Regions from separate parts of the Brevibacillus sp. B_LB10_24 genome, predicted to be linked through region 1. Evidence: predicted binding sites of a transcription regulator. Region 1 holds the regulator's gene; the other holds the start of a gene.
What was found. The regulator Rex, encoded in region 1, represses fermentation and respiration genes when NADH is low (regulators of the CRP and FNR family bind a similar motif). The targets are predictions, from matches to a motif close to TTGTGAAATATTTCACAA.
Positions count from the first base shown of each region.

Region 2: a site for Rex is predicted at 2,351-2,368, ahead of qoxA (cytochrome aa3 quinol oxidase subunit II). Genes of this name have one in related genera too.

Region 1 is NZ_JBJQOQ010000010.1:9,808-14,238, reverse strand. It holds gene dinG (ATP-dependent DNA helicase DinG) at 1-820, shown strand, start outside; gene ACI7RC_RS11335 (ComEC/Rec2 family competence protein) at 863-1,774, shown strand; gene ACI7RC_RS11330 (redox-sensing transcriptional repressor Rex) at 1,778-2,401, shown strand; gene ACI7RC_RS11325 (amidohydrolase) at 2,412-3,707, shown strand; gene ACI7RC_RS11320 (hypothetical protein) at 4,106-4,431, shown strand, end outside.
Region 2 is NZ_JBJQOQ010000015.1:10,524-14,954, forward strand. It holds gene qoxB (cytochrome aa3 quinol oxidase subunit I) at 1-1,312, opposite strand, end outside; gene qoxA (cytochrome aa3 quinol oxidase subunit II) at 1,381-2,322, opposite strand; gene lepB (signal peptidase I) at 2,648-3,205, opposite strand; gene ACI7RC_RS14865 (homogentisate 1,2-dioxygenase) at 3,344-4,431, opposite strand, start outside.

The DNA.
Region 1 (4,431 bases):
GTTTGCCGACAGGCGGAGCATTACGCTTACCTCTGCCACACTAACCGTCAAAAACAGCTTTGCGCACATCATCGAGCGCTATGGTCTGAACCGCCTCCCGGATGAGCGGGTTCGCACGTTGAGTCTTCCCTCGCCGTTCGATTATGAACAGCAGGGCTTGATCCTCATTCCAAACGATTTTCCCAGCCTCGGCAAAGAGACCGAGGGGGCCTATCTGGAAGCGGTGGTTCAAGGGTGCGCCGACCTGATCCGGGCGGCCCAAGGACGCACCTTGATCCTGTTTACCTCCTACGCCATGCTTAGGCAGGTCTACGACGGATTAAAGGAGCAGTTGGCTGACGAGAATTACCGATTGCTCGGCCACGGCATCGACAGCGGAAACCGAAGCAAGCTGGTCAGAATGTTTCAGCGCGAGCCAAAAGCTGTCCTGCTCGGAACCAGCAGCTTTTGGGAAGGTGTAGATATTCCTGGTGAAGCGCTCAGCTGCCTGGTCATCGTGCGGCTGCCGTTTCAACCGCCGAATCTGCCGCTCCTGGAAGGGCGGTATGAAAAAGCCAAGGCCGAGCAGAAAAATCCATTTATGACGCTGTCACTGCCCCATGCCGTGATTCGCTTTAAACAAGGGGTGGGCCGCCTGATTCGCCAACAGTCAGACAGGGGCGTCGTCGCGGTATTTGACGCCCGCATCGTCGAATCCCGATACGGCCGGGCTTTTCTGCAATCCTTACCGCCTTTTCGCATCGAGACGGGGAAATGGACACAGCTTCGCGAACTGGTTCATCCGTTTCTGTACAGCATGCATCCTCATTCGGATTCATAAAATGAATCAATAGTCTGATGAGGAATAAGGTGGTACAATATTATGCGGAAAAGTACGCCGAAACCGCTCGTTCTCATGCTGTTTGTCGTCCTTGTCCTGTCGAGCTGCTCGATCGGCAGCCATCTGAAAAAGGCGGTAAAAGTGGATGATCCCTTCTCTGCCGAAAATGAACGGAACTTCTCCGGGATGGTCGTCACCTTTTTTTCATTGCCGGAAGGGGAAAGTACGCTGATCCGCTTGCCGGGCGGCAAAAAGCTGCTGGTTGACACGGGAAGCGCCGAGGATGCCGAGGTGCTGCGCTCCTTGCTGGAGGAACGCCGGGTGACCAAAATCGATTATGTGATGTTGACCAACGACCAGCCGGCGCAGGCCGGCGGATATGCTGAACTGGCAAAGACGATGCAGATCGATTCTGTGCTGCTGCCCAAGCTGACCTATGCGACTGTCCTGCAGACCGTGCCGATCCAACCGGACAAAAAGCTGGTGCTGCTGTCGGCCGGTGATCAGTATACACTGGATGAGAGCGTCGTCCTCACCGTGCTAAACCCGAGTGAGCCGCTGTTTCTGTCGCCCCAGGACAACTCGATCGTCTTTTCACTGAGGCAGGATAAACTGCATTACCTCTTTACCAGCGGGGTCGGAGAAAAGGCGGAAGAGCGGTTGCTGGAACGGTATCCGCAGTTTTTGCCTGCGGAAGTGCTGAAGGTGGCTGCTCAAGGCAGCAACCAGGCGTCTACTCAGCCGTTTTTGACCAAAGTAGACGCCCAGGTGGCAGTCATTCAGACAGGCAAACCATTTGACCAGCTGAAGCCGGGGCAGGCAGAGATCATGGAGCGTTTAGGCGAGTCTTGGGCAGAGACGTACGTGACCAGTCAAAGAGGAACCATAACGGTTTTATCCAACGGCAGAGAATACAAAGTAATTGAAGTAGAGAAAAAACCGAAGGGGGGCTAAAGCGTGAAAGCCTTCAAGATCTCTGAAGCCGTTGTTCGCCGTTTGCCTGTCTATCTGCGTTATCTGACACATCTGCAGCAGATGAAGGTAAAGACTGTCTCCTCGCAGCAGATGGGCGAAACCCTGGATGTCAATCCGGCACAAATCCGCAAAGACCTTGCCGCCTTCGGAGATTTCGGCAAAAAGGGAATCGGCTACGACGTCGATTACCTGATCAACAAGATCAGACAAATTCTCAAGATCGATCGGGAAATCCCTGTTGTCCTCGTCGGTGCCGGAAACCTTGGACATGCCATCAGCAATTACAACGCCTATATGCATGACAACATGCGCATCGTCGCCATCTTTGACGCGGATCGGCGCAAACACGGCAAAAAAATCGTCGGGCTTTCCATTCAGCCGATGGAAGCCTTAAAACAGATCGTTCAGGAGAAAGAGATCCGCCTGGCGATCATTACCGTTCCCGCCGCTGCGGCACAGAATGTGGCCGAGCAGTTGATCGATGCGGGAATCAAGGGGATTCTCAATTTTGCCCCCATCACCATTCACACGGAAAAAGACGTGCGGATTGACAATGCGGATGTCACTTCCAGTCTGCAGAGTCTGGCTTACTATATACACGAATAAGGAGAACGAGATGAAGACAATTATTACGCATGCGACCGTCATCACGGTAAATGACCAAAACGAGGTCATCATAGACGGAGCGGTAGCTTTTGAAGGAAACCGGATCACTTACGTTGGCCCCACTCCCGAGAATTTGTCGGGATATGATGAAGTCATTGACGGCAAGCACAAATACGTACTGCCCGGGCTGATTAACACACACGGTCACGCCGGGATGTCGCTCTTGCGCGGGTATGCCGACGATCTGCCGCTGCAGGAGTGGCTAGAAGAGAAAATGTGGCCGCTGGAAGCGCAGTTTACCGGCGAACACGTCAAGTGGGGAACCCATCTGTCGCTGATCGAGATGATCCGCAGCGGTACGACTGCCTTTGTCGACATGTACGATCACATGGGAGAGGTGGCCGAAGCCGTGGCCAGCTCCGGCATGCGCGCCCGCTTGTGCCGGGGAGTAATCGGCTTGACATCAGAGGAAGAGAGACGAAGAAAGCTGGAAGAAGCGACAACTTTTGCCCGCGAATGGCACCAGCAGGCTGACGGCCGCATCACCACCATGATGGCGCCGCACGCACCGTATACCTGTCCGCCGGATTACATACGGCAAATTGTGGAGAGGGCGGAAGAATTAAACCTCCCCATTCATATCCACATGTCAGAAACTCGTTTTGAAGTGGAGCAGAACGTCAAGGATTACGGCGTTCGTCCGGTTGCCCACCTGGAAAATCTCGGTGTATTTCGCCGTCCAACCCTTGTGGCTCACGCCGTACATTTGACGGATGAAGAGATAGAGACTTTGGCAAAATACGATGTAAAAGTATCACATAATGTCGTCAGCAATTTGAAATTAGCCAGCGGCGTGGCCCGGGTGCCGGAGATGCTGGCCAAGGGGATCGATGTTTCCCTGGGGACGGACAGCACTGCGAGCAACAACAATCTCAATTTGTTCGAGGAATTGAAGCTTGCGGCGATTTTGCACAAGGGAGTAACGTACAATCCGGTTGCGGTACCGGCAGAGGAAGCGCTGCGGATGGCAACCCGCTACGGAGCCGCCTGCGTGTTTCAGCCAGAGGCACTGGGATCGCTGGAGGTTGGCAAACAGGCCGACATGATTATGCTCGACGCCAGTCAGGCTCACTACCATCCGGCGCCCAACCCTGTTTCCCATGTGGTCTACGCCGCAAATGGACACGACGTGACTGACAGTATTGTGGCTGGAACCTTTCTCATGCGGAATCGTGAGCTGCTGACCATCGACGAAGAGAAGGCCGTCTTTGAGGCAAACCGCATGTTTGAATTGCTGAAACGTTAAAAGGTCTCCTGTCTTGGCGAGACAGGAGTGAAGTGGTAGGTGTAGGCAGGGGAATATTTTGTTGCGCGTTAGACGTTCGATCTTTTGGCTCGCCATACTTCCTCTAATGGCGTGTGCCGCCATGTCAATGGTGTTTGGTGGGGCAAGGCTCTAAGCGGTGATGACAAATCTGCCCATGAGACGCGAAAGAAGTGCAAGGGCACGGGTTTCGTTTCAGGAGATGTCGTCATGGAAGGCAGTTTCACGCGCTCACCTCCTTGGGGGTGTATCTGTAGTATGACCGACGGCTTGTCTGCTATGTTTAGAAACTTTTCCGTCCCGTTCTAAAACCTTCCCGTATGACATATGCTTTCGGAAAGCATGTCAAGGGAGGACAAAGAGGACGGGGAGGAAGGTCCATGTACATCCGACCACGCCGGTTATGGTGGTTTTTGCCTTTGTTTGCTGCTTTGTTTTTGCTTGGGATGGCGCTTGGCAAAGTGACAGACAAGCCCCAGGTCAAAGAGGCAAGTGTGGAAATGGACAGCAGGAGCCAAGAAAGAGCGAATCGGGCTGCAATTGCCGCCCTCCTGGATCAGGTGAATTCCGGCGAGGAGACCCCCTTTCAAGTCAGGGTCAAAGAGCAGTCGCTTGCCGGACAGTTTCAAGGAGCAGCATTCGAGCTGGGTGGAGACATCCACGGTCATCAGTTGAAGATAAAGCGTACCGAGGATCAGGTCACGGT
Region 2 (4,431 bases), on a different contig from region 1:
TTGGCCAGTAGTAGGTGAGACCGGCCAGCATCGCAAATACAACACCCGGAATAATCACCATGTGGAAGTGAGCCACCAGGAACATCGTATTGTGGTATTGGTAGTCGGCAGCAGACATCCCGAGCATCACCCCGGTCACCCCGCCGATCGTGAACAGCGGAATGAACAGCATGGCGTAAAGCATCGGAGTGGTAATCACGATTTTTCCCTTCCACAGCGTGAACAGCCAGTTGAAGATCTTCACCCCTGTTGGAACGGCAATCGCCATGGTCGTGATCGAGAAGATGCTGTTCGCTACGGCTCCCTGGCCCATGGTAAAGAAATGGTGCGCCCAGACCAGGAACGAGAAGAGCGAGATGACCACCATCGAGGCAACCATCGATTTGTAGCCGTAGAGGTTGCGCCGCGCAAAGGTTGAGATCACTTCACTGTAAATACCGAATGCCGGCAAGATCAAGATATACACTTCGGGATGGCCCCATACCCAGAACAAGTTGGCCCAGAGCATATCCATGCCGCCATTCGTTGTTGTAAAGAAGTTCGCCCCAAACAGCCGGTCAAACGTCCCCATCGCAAGCGCCACCGTCAACACGGGAAAAGCGAACACGATGATCACGTTGGTAATGAGAGAAGACCATGTAAACATCGGCATTTTCATCAAAGTCATGCCAGGCGCTCTCATTTTCAGAATGGTGGTGATGAAGTTAATACCCGTCATCAAGGAACCGATACCGGCGATCTGGATCGCAATCATGTAGTAATTTGTTCCGACAGATTTGCTGAATTCATTGCCTGCAAGCGGGAAATAAGACGTCCAACCTGCATCGGGAGAACCGCCAACCACGAAAGAGATGTTGAACAGCATGGCCCCCATGAAAAACAGCCAGAAACTTAACGCATTCAAACGGGGGAACGCTACATCGCGAGCGCCAATCTGCAGCGGAACGACGAAGTTCATCAAGGCCATAATAAACGGCATGGCCATAAAGATGATCATCACGACCCCGTGTGTTGTAAAAATTTCATTATAGTGCTGGGCATCCAGCAGCGTGTTGTCCGGCACGGCGAGCTGGGCGCGCATCATAATCGCATCTGCCCCGCCGCGGAAAAGCATCAGCAAAGCGGAGATCAGGTACATGATGCCGATGCGTTTGTGGTCCACGGTTGTCAGCCATTCACGCCAGAGATAACCCCATTTTTTAAAATAAGTCAAGCCCGCAACGATTGCGATCACCGTTAAACCGATGGCAACCATCGACGCGTAAATAGCAGGATTTGGATGAGGTATGGCAAACCGGTCAAAAAAACCCATCTTGTGCGTCTCCTTTCAGAAAACCTAATTGCTTGCCGAGTAAACCGATGTTATACATGCGATGAAAATTAATGATGATCGTGGTTTGATTCTCCTTGCTCCGTATGTTCACCGGCATCGCTTGACTCATGATCATGTCCAGCCTGTTCACCGGCATCGCTTGACCCATGATGATGTCCGCCATGTTCACCTTCCGGAGCCGGCATAAACGCTAAATGGGTACCCGTGTACGTGGATTGGCCAACGTGACCAGGCTCTAACAGCTCCTTGAATTTTTCTTCCGTGAGAGGTGCCGCAGTCGTTTTCACTTCTTTCACCCATTTATCAAATTCATCCGGTGACACCGCTTTTACGTTGAACGTATTTTCAGCGAACCCTTCTCCGCTGAAGTTTGCATTTCGCCCCATGTATTCCCCGGGGACGTCAGCTGCCAGGTATAACGTGTTCACCATGTCGCTCATTGCGTACTTTTGTCCGCCAAGCTGCGGAATCCAGAAGCTGGTGATGGGACCGTAGGAATAAAGCTTAAACTCCAGCGGTCGATTCGTTGGAATGTACAGGTAGTTAACGGTCTCGATATTTTCCTCCGGATAGCTGAAATGCCACTTCCAATTGGAGGAGGAAGCGTAAACCACCAATGGCTTTTGATCCTCGTAGCCTTTTGGCATTGCCTCTACTTTATTGTTGCTTTGCACCGAAACAACTGAAAGGAAGGTGACGATGATAACAGGAATCCCGATACAGATCGCTTCGACAACCTTGCTGCCTTCAATGTGCGGAGGTTCATAATCTGCAGGCTGTTTCGATGCGCGGTATTTGATTAGCATAAAGGCCAATAAAGCGAAAACAGCAATCACGATAAACGACATGATCCCGATAGACAGCATAATGTCTTTGGCTTGCGTTTGCGCTTGAGGACCTTTCGGGTCTAATACCAGTAATGGTTCACAACCGGTCAGTACCGTCATGACAGCCAGAGCAATGCTTATTAAAGCCCATTTCCTTTTCATACAGCTTCCCCTTTCAATTGCTCTTGGAAAGTGAAAAAATTCACAATCATTCTTGCTTGAAGTAAGAGAATTCATGGAACATGCGGGTGTTTTTTTATTGGAATGTTACATTCATGATAACATCGCCATTCATGCGCTCACTGTCCACTTTGTTACGGAATGACGGCTAAATCGTGTCGAAATTGAGAAGGTAACGAACTGGAATCTTGAATTTGTAAAAAGAGGTTTGTCCTACTAGTTGAATGTCCCAGAGCTATAAATCCCGTTGTTTTACGCTAAGGAAAGGAATGGACCCTCTCCCCGTAAAACCGAGGAGAGGGTCCGTTTATTGAAAGAAATTAAACTCAAACACGCTCTTGCCTAACACGTGATTGAGCGGGATAAACCCGATGTCTCGGCTGTCCCTGCTGTTGTTGCGGTTGTCCCCCATGACGAAAATATGGTTTTCCGGAACAACCCATTCCCCGTCGGCCACAAAATCCATCGTCTCCTTGATATAGGGCTCTTCTAGGGCTTGGCCGTTGCGGTACACTTTGTGATCCTTAAACTCCAAAACATCCCCGGGCCTGCCGATCACCCTTTTTATATAAAGGAAGTGGTTTTCTGTCTTCTGAAACAGACCGAACAACGGATTCTCCAATAAGTCATCCTTGAAAGTACGCTGTCGATCCACGCGGCTGTCGATGACGACGATATCGCCGTAGTCGGGAAGATAGGAAAAAGTATGGGAAAGCTTTGATACAATGACCCGTTCCTGATCATGCAAGGTAGGGTCCATCGAATGGCCTTCCACTTTGAAAGGTTGGAATACAAATATGCCGATAAACAGAGCGAGTATGACAGCTATCCCCAAAGAGCGGATCCAGCTCCACACCTCTTTTATAATATTCACCAGATTCCCTGCCTCTCCATGTCAGATACGAACCATTATACCACAGCCTGGATTGGCAGGGACAATGACAATGCCATGACACCGGGTAACCCGCTATCATGGCATTGGTTGCAGGCTGGCCCCTGCCGCTTACGCATTCCAGCTGTATTTGTACTGCGGATCCTCGACCGCCTGTGCCTGTTTGACGACGTGCAGGGGACGGAAGGTATCGAGCATGACGGCGAGCTCCTGCGTCTCCTTTTTGCCGATGCTCGCTTCTACCTTGCCCGGGTGGGGACCGTGGGGGATTCCGCACGGATGAAGGGTCAGCGAGCCTTCGCTGATGCCCTTGCGGCTCATGAAATTCCCCTTCACATAGTAGAGCACCTCATCGCTGTCCACGTTGCTGTGGTAATAAGGCGTGGGGATCGCCTCCGGGTGGTAGTCGTACATGCGCGGGACGAACGAACAAATCACCAGATTGTTCGCCTCGAACGTCTGATGAATCGGCGGCGGCATGTGAATCCGTCCGGTAATCGGCTCAAAATCGCCAATATTAAAAATCCAGGGGTAGAGGTAACCGTCCCAGCCCACGACGTCGAGCGGATGATGGTTGAACAAGTGGGAATGCAGGAACCCTCTTGACTTGGTGCGAACCTCGTACTCCCCTTGGTCCGTGTGGGTCTCCAGTACTTCCGGTCCGCGAATATCCCGCTCACAGAAAGGACTGTGCTCCAGAAGCTGTCCGTGATGATTCCGGTAGCGCTTCGGGGTCGTGATCCAGCTCGTCGTCTCGATCACGAGAAACTTCGCTTCCCCCGGATCCGGCACGATCCGGTAGATCGTCCCTACCGGCATGACGATGTAATCCCCGGGCTGGTAGCGCAAGGTTCCGAACATCGTCTCCGCCTTGCCTGTTCCGGCATGGACAAACAACACCTCGTCGCCGTCGCTGTTTCGGTAAAAATAGTCCATCGGCCGGTCAGGCCGGGCCACGGCGATCTGCACGTCATCATTTCCGAGCAAATACTGCCTGCCTTCGACAGCATCCCCGGGCTCCACAAATGGATGGGTAAAAAAGTGCCGATGGCAAAGATCGGCCTGCTCTTCATAGACTGGCCGGCAGTCCTTGAGCAGCGCAGAGTGTACGATCCGGGTCGGCGGATTGTGGTGATACAGGATCGATTGGATGCCGGAAAATCCTTTCGTGCCCATGACTTGTTCCCGATACAAAGTGC